2 linked regions of the Chitinimonas arctica genome follow. The main gene of each other region encodes a partner of the protein of the gene in region 2 in a complex. Links are inferred from orthologs where the notes say so. Each region holds a gene or a part of one and is shown on either strand. Other genes may lie near its edges.

Evidence for each region. The genes of interacting proteins can lie anywhere in the genome.
Region 1: the proteins of groL (region 2) and metK are in contact, whole or in part, in a cryo-EM structure (PDB 8P4O), measured with the Escherichia coli proteins. The link is inferred for Chitinimonas arctica from one-to-one orthologs.

The regions. Positions count from the first base shown.
Region 1 is NZ_CP041730.1:2,765,698-2,768,527, reverse strand. It holds metK (methionine adenosyltransferase), read right to left. Parts: upstream 2,086-2,830; coding sequence 916-2,085; downstream 1-915. Other genes in the region: FNU76_RS12495 (lysophospholipid acyltransferase family protein), read left to right, coding at 2,177-2,830; FNU76_RS12505 (hypothetical protein), read left to right, coding at 317-817; FNU76_RS12510 (hypothetical protein), read left to right, coding at 1-166. UniProt on the Escherichia coli protein: Catalyzes the formation of S-adenosylmethionine (AdoMet) from methionine and ATP.
Region 2 is NZ_CP041730.1:2,082,418-2,090,355, reverse strand. The notes cover bases 4,971-7,938. They hold groL (chaperonin GroEL), read right to left. Parts: upstream 7,293-7,938; coding sequence 5,649-7,292; downstream 4,971-5,648. Other genes in these bases: groES (co-chaperone GroES), read right to left, coding at 7,399-7,689; FNU76_RS09495 (pilus assembly protein), read right to left, coding at 4,971-5,360. Outside these bases: FNU76_RS09510 (PilW family protein), read right to left, coding at 1-835; type IV pilus modification protein PilV, read right to left, coding at 845-1,324; FNU76_RS09500 (GspH/FimT family pseudopilin), read right to left, coding at 1,336-1,866; more of FNU76_RS09495, read right to left, coding at 2,073-4,970.

The DNA of each region.
Region 1 (2,830 bases), 680 kb from region 2 along the record:
CGTGATACATTTCAATAATGCTCCTTTCCTTACCCGGGGCGCCGAGATCGCTACAATCGGCATTCTCGCGTTTACCGCCGCGATATCCGCCTATAAGGCTTATCACGCTCGCCAACAATGGCTAGCGGGAGTGGCCCCTCCCTCATATAAATACATACGAAGCTAAACCCCTTCATATCACTTTTAAAGCTCCTCAGCGACCGACCACGCCTTCGATTGTCGTTAACTTATAGAAACGTACAAAAAACGAAAGCGCCCAGCCAAGTGTTCGATTAGGGTGAGCAATTAATATCTTATTATCAGGGGGCTACCCATCATGCGTGTCACGCCCATCCATTCCAGCCCGGAAGTGTCGACCCACCCCGCGTGGCATGCGGACAGCGATCCCGCAACGCCGGACCCCTCCATCGCATGGCTGGAGGAACTGGAAGATAACCCGCCCGGGCCTGCCATGACGCTGGATCAGGCCGAAGCGCATCTCGCCAGATTGCAAGCCAAGGCCAAGGAGCCGTTGGTGGATGCACTCCGGCTGACCTATCGCAGCTCGGTCATCCGAACCATCGGTTTTGCGCTTATGTTGGCGGCAGGCCTGGTATGCGCCGTCTTCTCATTCACCGTGCCTTGGGAAGACTGGACCCGGATCCTGTTCGTGACCTGTTCCGGGATCGAGGCGCTCGTGCTGTTCGTATCGACTTACGCCTGCAACACCGCTTATCGCGCCTGGCGGGATGAGCGCCACTATATGGAACAACTGGCGCAGGGCAAGCTGGATGCCGAGCCGCCCAGGCAGTACAACGATTTCTACAAATGGGTCTAGCGGCCAACGCTTCAGGGCGCCAATTAAAGAATGCGCGCCAGCTTGAAAGCCGACGCGCATCCAAAAACCTGGGTCAGATGCCGCTACCCATCCCGCGACTACAAGCCGGCATCGGCCCGCAGCGCTTCGGCCTTGTCGGTAGCTTCCCAGCTGAACTCCGGCTCTTCCCGGCCGAAATGGCCATAGGCGGCTGTTTTGCTATAGATCGGCCGCAGCAGGTCCAGCGTCTGCACGATACCCTTGGGGCGCAGATCGAAATGGCGGCGGATCAGTTCGACGATCTGGTCATTCGAGATCTTACCGGTATCCCAGGTATCGACCATGATGGACACAGGTTTGGCGATACCGATGGCGTAAGCCACCTGAACCTGGCATTGCCGTGCAATGCCGGCTGCCACGATGTTCTTGGCGATGTACCGGCCCATATAGGCGGCCGAGCGGTCTACCTTGCTCGGATCCTTGCCGCTGAAAGCGCCGCCGCCGTGCGGTGCCGCTCCACCGTAGGTATCGACGATGATCTTGCGGCCGGTCAGGCCGCAATCGCCTTGCGGACCACCAATCACAAAGCGGCCGGTAGGGTTGATCAGATACTTGATCTCGCCGTTGAGCAGCTCGGTAGGCAGCACCGGCTTGATGATGTCCTCGATCACCGCTTCCTGCAGCACCTTGTAATCGATGTCCGGATGATGCTGGGTGGACAGCACAATGGTGTCGATGCCGATTGGACGACCGGTATCGGCGTCATAGCGCAGGGTTACCTGGCTCTTGGCATCGGGTCGCAGCCATGGCAGACGGCCATCCTTGCGCAATTCGCTCTGGCGCTGAACCAAGCGATGCGATAGGTAGATCGCCGCCGGCATCAGGGTGGGGGTTTCGTCGCAGGCATATCCGAACATCAAACCCTGGTCGCCGGCTCCCTGGTCGAGATCGATGCCCTGGCCTTCATTGACGCCTTGGGCGATATCGGGCGACTGCTTGTCGTACGCCACCAGGACGGCACAGCCCTTGTAGTCGAAGCCCAGTTCGGAACTGTCGTAACCGATCTTCTTGATGGTCTCGCGGGCCACCTGGATGTAATCGACATTGGCGTGAGTGGTGATCTCGCCAGCCAGCACACACAGCCCGGTATTCACCAACGTCTCGGCCGCCACACGGGCGTGCTTGTCCTGCGCCAGAACGGCGTCGAGGATAGCGTCCGAAATTTGATCGGCAACTTTGTCTGGATGGCCTTCCGAAACCGACTCGGAAGAGAACAGAAACTCGCGCATGGATTTTTCCTCTTGTCGCTGAACCGCCGATTAGGCGGCAGGGTGGTCAAACCCGCTAAAATGGGCGGATTCGAATGAACTTGTGACGTAGATGCTGACCCTACTATTGAAACTCCTGGCACGCTGCCCCTTGTTCCTCCTGCATGCCGCAGGCAGCCTCGCCGGTGTATTGGTCTGGCTGCTGGATGGCAACTATCGGCGGCGGCTGGCGGACAATCTGCGCCAGGCAAATCTTCCCGATTATACCTACTTGCTGGCCGACAGCATCAGCCAGCATGGCAAGGGTGCCCTGGAATTATTACTAGCGTGGGGAAGACCGGCCGATGCCGTCAGCCGACTGGTACGGCAATGCGAGGGCTGGCAGCATGTCGAGGCGGCCATCGCGGCACAGCAGTCCATTTTGTTCGTCACGCCTCATCTAGGCGGCTTCGATATCGCCGGCCGCTACGTCAGCAGTCGGCTGCCTTACCCGCTTACGGCCATGTACCGGCCTCCTAAACTCAAATGGCTGGAACCGCTTATGCAAGCCGGACGCGAGCGTGACAACGGCCGTACCGCCCCCGCCACTGCCGCCGGTGTGCGCATCCTGATGAAAGCGCTCAAATCGCGGGAAGCCACCGTGATCCTGCCCGACCAGGCGCCCGGAGCCGGCGACGGCGTATGGGCCAGCTTCTTTGGCAAACCGGCCTATACCATGACCTTGCTACCTCGACTGGCCCACGCCACCCATGCGGCCGTGCTGTTT
Region 2 (7,938 bases):
GATTGCGCAAGCTGCTGGTCGTGGTAAAGGTGCGAATCAGTTTTTTGCTGTTTTGCGAGGCGATACTACCGTCGGTGCAACTGAGTACTTTCTGTGCAGTGCTTACCTCAAATGCGTCCTTGACCGTTTCCATCTTGAGGCAAACCCGTACCGCCACCACCCGATTCCAGTTGCTGCCTACCTGGGCGGCCGTCTTGTAGCTATCGGCCAAGCAATCGCCCTGTATGGTGCTGCTATACATGCAACCCACGTCATATTTGGAGGGGTTGGTGGTATCGTCGTAGCCGAATTGGAGCTCGAAGGCGGTAACTTTCACTGCAGAGTCCGTTCCGCCGACCAAGTCCACCGCCGTGCCGGCGGCTCCGCCAGTTGCGCCGCCTGTAGCGACAGATGATGGTGTGCAGGTGATTTTCTTGTTGGCGGAATCCAGTGCGATGGACATCTGATTCCAGTCGTTGCCGGTGCCAAGATTGATGGCTGCACCATCACAGCCATAGGCCAGGCTGCCATAACCTTGGAAACGCAGTATCAGATCGCTGCCGGTCGATCCTATCGCCTCGCTATTGAGCGGCGCTGGAGGAAAGATGGCGGTTGCGCTGGGGATATTGAGGTCGGGTTGCCGATAGCCGGCCTGCATAACGAAACGCTTGAGGGTATCCAGCGCGTAGCGCCCTTCTTCGGCAATTTCCGATTGTGCCCGTTGCTGGCGGGATGCTCGCTGGCTGCTGAGAAAAACCGCCGAAACCGCGAACAGCATGACCATGCCGACCGTACCACCCACCATCAGCTCGATAAGGCTGAAGCCGCGCTGGCTGTTTGGAGATTGTGCAAACATGATTTTATCCTAGACCGGAGCTGCGAACTGCGTAGTGAAGCTATTGTTGTTGGTATTGGTGCTAGTGTTGGCTCGCTTGCTGTCAACCCAGGTGATAGTGATGGTGTAGGAATTGTTGCTCTTGGCGATGCTGCCCGTTGCGCCCGGTAACTGCCGCACTGCTTGGTGGAAAGCGATCATATCTTTTTGCGCCTGCGAGGTGCCTGCACCACACGACGGGGTGTCGGTGTTTGTCCCTGTACATGTCATCACGTATTCGGGCGGGGATATGACGCCGGTGGAATCGCTATCGGCTATAAAAGGGGAGCGATTGCTATTGATCCGATCGGCTAGATCCGAGGCGATATCGGAGGCAATGCTGCGGTAATAGCTGCCGGTGCCGACGTTGAGGGACCGTGCCTGCAGCATCCCGATGCCCAGCAAGCCGATGCTTAATATGGCCAATGTAATCAAGGCTTCCAGCAGTAAGCTGCCTTGTTGCGACTTCATGTTCGGGCTCCCTAGGTGCAGGTGTTATATGTTTTGATAACGGCTTTGCCATTGGTACCGACGACAATCTGGCGGCCAGGTGTCGAGCTACCGGCGCCGGTCTTGCAGAGGGTAAAGGTAAGCGTCGAGGTCGAGCCTATACCGGCGGCAAAGGTGAGCGCATTGACCGTGGTCTGGCTGCTGGTGATCGTCATGCCCTTGATTTGATTCGAACGCTTGTCCTCGGATGCGGTCCCGCCCTTGGTCGAGAACATGATCCAGCCGTTAGCCCAGTCGGCAGTGCCGCTCGTGTTGCAAGTCGAGGAATTCGCCGCGCTGGCGGCGCAGAAAGTAACGACATTGCCCGTTGCCATGGCCTGGCTACGCGCTGCCCGCAAGCCGTACAGCATCTCCGTGGCGGCGCCGGATACCTTGGCATTGTTCACGTATCGCGCCATGGACGGGACGGCGATCGCGGTCATGACCCCGATCAGCGCCAGCACGATCAAGACCTCGATAAGGGTAAAACCGCCTGGCCGGTATGGGTATGTCTTTATTGTCATGGTGGGAGTACTTCCCGCTAAATGGACTAAATAAGGGCGACTGGCGCACCATTCCTTACATAAGGCAGCGGCCCGAAGGCTGCTCCTGTTACTGCATCCGTGATGCCGCAAAAAGCCGACATTCTATCCTGCTACAGCGCTGTATTGCCGGCCGCGCGACGGTTGGCGCCGCGCGGCCGAAGCGACGGATCTATCCTGGGGGTTTACTACCTCGGGATTTGACGGAAGTTGATCGGTACGACGCGAACACCGCCTGGCGCCTTCAGGATATTCGTCGGCGGACAGTTGGTCGTGCCCACGGTACAGTCGTAATTCTTGCCGGAGCCGTCCTTGGATTCAGGCCGCGGTATCGGTTGGCCCACCTGTGTCCCCGCAGGCGCATTGGCAGTATAAACCGCTTGATAATTGGCTTCGTACAAGGCGACCGAGCCACCGGCGGTGCTGCCATCATTTGCAACGGTAGGCATGGTAATGACACGATCCGACTGAACAAAGGTCAGTTCGGTGGGAATGCCGTCCAGGCCATAGCCACTGGCATAAGCGTTGGTGCCGCCGAAGTTGACCATATCGGCGTCAGTCGATTTTAGGTCGTTGTTGATATCGACAAAAGAGAAGGGTTTGTTGCTCTTTGTCTTCATCACGCCGCCGGTCATCGGATTCAGCCCCATGATCCAGCCCTTGCCGCCCGCCACGCACTTCTCGACCGTCACAGGCACGCCCGTGCCCAAAAACACCCGGTCATCGTAAAGCATGGGCGATGCGACCAGCCGCTCGCTACTGTCCGTCAGGTCGACGAACCATCCCAGATTGAGCTCTGTTCTGCTGGTAAGGTCCAAGGTATTGTCGGAAACCCGGCGGTAACTGCCTACGCGCTTGGTGGGGTCGACCACCGAGCCGGTAGCCATGATGGTTTGTTCCACGAGTTTTGTTGCGGGGACCGTGGTTGGGTTGGCTGCCAACTCGTCCAAAATGCCGTATAGGGTTTGCTCGTTGGTGTCGGTCCGATCCGCCGGTGTCAACAACTTGCCTGTGCCGAATATGACCAGATTGCCGTGCGGCGCACCGTCGGCATAGTTTACGGGTAGGATGGCCGGTCGCATGATGATGGGCTGGGCGGTAGTGCCCTTCTTGGCGGTAAAGATGGGGTTGGTTGCCACCTTGAAGCCGGTAGCGTCGGCCGAGGTCAGGTCGAAGCGCCACATATTGCCATTGACGTCGCCAGCGTAGACATAGTCAAGCACGCCATCCTGACCAAAGTCCACCCCGGCCGGCGCCGATAGGCCGGTGCTGGTGGCGGGCAAGGCGATCTTCTTGATCAGCGCGCCCGTATTGGCGTTGAGAATAAATAGCGCGGAACTATTGGCCGTGTCGTCGTATGCGGGGTCGGTTGAGTTATCGAAGCCACTTTCATAACCATTGGTCAGGACAACGGCGGGCGTGACGCTACCGGACCCCATGCGCACATTATAGATAATGGAGTTGGGGAAGGAATACCCGACCGATTTATCCTTGGCTTCACTCCATTCCCATTTTACCGTGGTGGCGGGAGTCGGGGCCGGTATTGAGCCGGGGTTCGGCGCGGAGGGGGACGGGAGTTGCGTGGTCACGTCAAGCGCATAATAGCCTTGCCCGCCCTGGCCCAGGCCGCCGACCAGCAAGGTTTTCCAGGCGCCGCTGATTTTGACATCACCCTGCCGCAACGGACCATTCACAGCGTGTACGTGCGGCGCAGAGGGGTTGCCGTAGTCTTTGTCGGTAATGGGCTTGAGGTTGGGGTAAACCGAGGAAGGAATGTAGCCGAGCACTTCCTCCATATTGTTTTTATTGAAACCATGCAGCATGCCGTCATTCGAGCCGATGAATACCATGCCACGGTTGGCCTGGGTAGTCTTGAAGGTGGTGTAGGTACTATCGTTGGAGTAGCCGAACGGGACGCTTACCACCACCGGTTGGGCGTCGATGATATCGCCCAGCTTATTGTTGGTCCGGTCTCGGAAATTGGTGACATTGGTGCCGCGCAGCGAATTGATGACATTTTGTTGTTCTGGTGTCGTGGCGCCCAGGAAGGCTTTCTGGGCGGCCGTCATGGCGCTGAGCCCTGCCGTGTCGTTAAAGACAAAAGCCGTGGTCGAGCTTGCATCCGTCTTGGCGGAATAAATAAGGCGAGAGCTTGCGGCACGCGGCTTCAGCACCGCATTCGCTTCCAGCAAGGAGGTGAAATCGAATTTGCCGTCAGGCAGCAATTTATAGCGGCGCAGCTCGCCATACCAGCCATCGGGGCTGAAAACGGGCTGGTAAACATAGTTATCGGCTTGGGCAAAGTCGGACAGCACCGCCACCCCGCCGGCATTCGAGGAGGCTGCCATGATACTGGACACGGCGTTGCTCAGGGCGCTGGTCAGTTCCGCTTGGCCGAGGGCGGTATAGTATTTCCCGGCGCCGACCTGGGCAGCTGCGGGCAGAACGTCATTATCCACCCCGAAACCCACCGTATAGGTCTGCATATTCTGGTTAGGGAATTTCGGGTCATCGTACGGTTTGCCATCGGCGTCGTTTCCTGAGCCCGGCTTCATATCCAGGTCGTTGGCGTATTTCGCCACGTCACGCAGCGCGCGGAAGCGACCCGTAGAGGAGCCGAAGCCCGGAGTCGTGGTCTGGCCTTCCAAGCTTGCTGGGCAATTCGCGCTGACACCGGTGCAGACGGAGAAACTCTTGGTTTCCTGCGAGCCCGCGGAATTCCATCTGGTGTACGAAATCGCAGCATTGGGGCTGCCAGGCAGCCTGTCGTCGTTGGTCGAGTCGCCGTCGGTCAATACGATGGTGAAGTTCTTTTGGCAGCGGTACTGAATGGGGCTGGTATAGGTCGTGCCGCCGCCGGGGATGGGTTTGTTGGTGTAGGACGTTTTGCCCTCAAAATAGCGGGTGACCTCCAGCAAGGCTTCACCCAACGGCGTGGCGGTTCTACCGCGTAAGCTATCGATGGCATTATCCAATATGGTCTTATTGGATACGCCCCCCGTGGTTTGATCGGCTTGCAGGATGTTCGAAACGATAATGCCAGCTTCACCACGTTCGCTGCCGCCTATGGTATTGGGGTTGGCTACGTGGAACGAGGCAATCCCCCAGCGCAGGGATTGGTTTAGTCTGATCAATTCCTTAGCCACGCCCTTGGCAACGTTCATTTTGTTATTGGGAGTGAGCGTAGGGCTATCCATTGTAGTGCGCCAGCCACCGGTATTATTATTGATGCATGAGGACCAGTTGTTGTTGGGGTCCGGGCAGAGATCCCCGCGCGTAAACGGAGATGGATCTGCTGCGACTTGCAACATACTGGCCGAGTTATCGATCAGCAGCATGATATTGGGCGTAACCGCCGAGGACAGGGTGGGCGGTAGTGCTGGATACGGGCTGGCGGCGGCGTGGGCGACCTGGCTGGCCATGGCCATGCAGACCCCCGCATATAGCGCCTTTATTTTGAACTGATTCTTTTTCATTACCGGCTCCTTGTCTGAATACCTATGGCCCATGCCATGCATTTGCCCTGATCTGTCCCTGGCCGCGCTTCGGCGCTTACGGGGATACTCTTGCCTGCCACGGGGCGCATGCGCCGGTCGGGTGGCAGGATTCGTTGAGCTGGAAGGTAACAGCTCCCCCGGGAGGAAGGGAATCTTGCCTGACAAGCGGACGAGATGGCTATACCAACGGCATTTTATCCCGTAAGCGGGCAAAGAAAAACCCCGCAGTAGCGGGGTTTTTCTCGATAGCGCAAGGCTAAACGGACATTACATGTCCATACCGCCCATGCCACCCATACCGCCCATGCCACCGCCGCCCATCGGGCCGTCTTCCTTCGGCAGCTCGGCCACCATGCAATCGGTGGTCAGCATCAGGCCGGCGATCGAAGCGGCGTGTTGCAGCGCCGAACGGGTCACCTTGGTTGGGTCCAGCACGCCCATTTCCACCATGTCGCCGTACTCGCCGGTACCGGCGTTGTAACCGAAGTTACCCTTGCCTTCCAGCACCTTGGCAACCACCACGCTTGGCTCGTCGCCGGCGTTCTGGACGATCTGGCGCAGCGGAGCTTCGATGGCGCGCAGCACGATCTTGATACCGGCGTCCTGGTCTGGGTTGATACCCTTCAGGTCGGCGATGGCCGAACGGGCGCGCAGCAGGGCAACGCCGCCACCGGCCACGATGCCTTCTTCCACGGCGGCGCGGGTAGCGTGCAGTGCATCTTCCACGCGTGCCTTCTTTTCCTTCATTTCGACTTCGGTGGCTGCGCCAACCTTGATCAGGGCCACGCCGCCGGCCAGCTTGGCCTTACGTTCCTGCAGCTTTTCGCGGTCGTAGTCGCTGGTCGATTCTTCGGCCAGCTTGTTGATCATGCCAACACGCGCCTGGATCGCTTCGGCCTTGCCGGCGCCGTCGATGATGGTGGTGTTTTCCTTGCCGATTTCGACGCGCTTGGCTTGGCCCAGATCGGCCAGGCTGGCCTTTTCCAGGGTCAGGCCGATTTCTTCGGCGATCACGGTACCGCCGGTCAGGATGGCGATATCTTCCAGCATGGCCTTGCGACGGTCACCGAAGCCAGGCGCCTTGACGGCGACGGTCTTCAGGATGCCGCGGATATTGTTGACCACCAGGGTAGCCAGGGCTTCGCCTTCGACATCTTCGGCGATGATCAGCAGCGGACGGCCAGCCTTGGCCACTTGCTCCAGTACCGGCAGCAGGTCGCGGATATTGCTGATCTTCTTGTCGAACAGCAGCACGAAGGGGTTGTCCAGCGAAGCGATCTGCTTTTCCGGGTTGTTGATGAAGTACGGGCTCAGGTAGCCGCGGTCGAACTGCATACCTTCCACGGTATCCAGCGAGTTTTCCAGACTGTTGCCGTCTTCGACGGTAATCACGCCTTCCTTGCCAACCTTGTCCATCGCGGTGGCGATGATGTCGCCGATGCTGGCGTCGGAGTTAGCCGAGATCGAACCGACCTGGGCGATTTCCTTCGAGGTGGTGCAAGGCTTGGAGATGTTCTTCAGTTCGCCGACCAGGGCGATCACGGCCTTGTCGATGCCGCGCTTCAGATCCATCGGGTTCATGCCGGCGGCAACGAACTTCATGCCTTCCAGCACGATGGCTTGTGCCAGCACGGTGGCGGTGGTGGTGCCGTCGCCGGCGATATCGGAAGTCTTGGAAGCCACTTCCTTCACCATCTGCGCGCCCATGTTCTCGAACTTGTCCTTCAGCTCGATTTCCTTGGCGACCGACACACCGTCCTTGGTGATGGTGGGCGAACCGTAGGAACGCTCCAGCACGACGTTACGGCCTTTAGGGCCCAGGGTCACCTTGACGGCATCGGCCAGGATGTTCACGCCGATAACCATTTTCGCGCGAGCGCTGTCGCCGAACTTCACTTCTTTTGCAGCCATGTTCTTACTCTCCAAATTCGTTGCCATGCGGCCGGGGCGCCAGGCGCCGCGCTTCCTCGTGGGAAGGGCCGCTCAGGGATATCCGTTTACTCGATCGCGCAGGCGATCAGGCTTCGACCACGCCCATGATGTCTTCTTCGCGCATCACCAGCAGTTCGTTGCCATCGACCTTCACGGTCTGGCCGCTGTACTTGCCGAAGATCACCTTGTCGCCGGCCTTGACCTGCAGGGCGCGCACCGAACCATTGTCCAGCAGCTTGCCGGTACCCACGGATACCACTTCGCCCATGTCCGGCTTCTCGGCTGCGTTGCCAGGCAGAACGATGCCCGAGGCGGTCTTTTCTTCGGCTTCAACACGCTTGATCACGACGCGGTCGTGCAGGGGACGAATCTTCATAGGGTCTGCTCCTTTGGGGGATTATCTGCAATGCCGTAACAGGCAAAAATCAGGAAATCGATGTTCGCTGTTAGCACTCACTGCTAACGAGTGCTAATGATATGGGCGAGGCGGGTGCATTTCAAGAGCTGGGCGGGGTTGTCGTTGGCCATTCATCTCTGGAGCTTTGCCATTCATGTCTGGAGCGCAGGTCTAGCGCCAGCGCGGTGTCGGGGCGTCTCGGTGCCGCTCAGGCCCGCAGAATCTTCT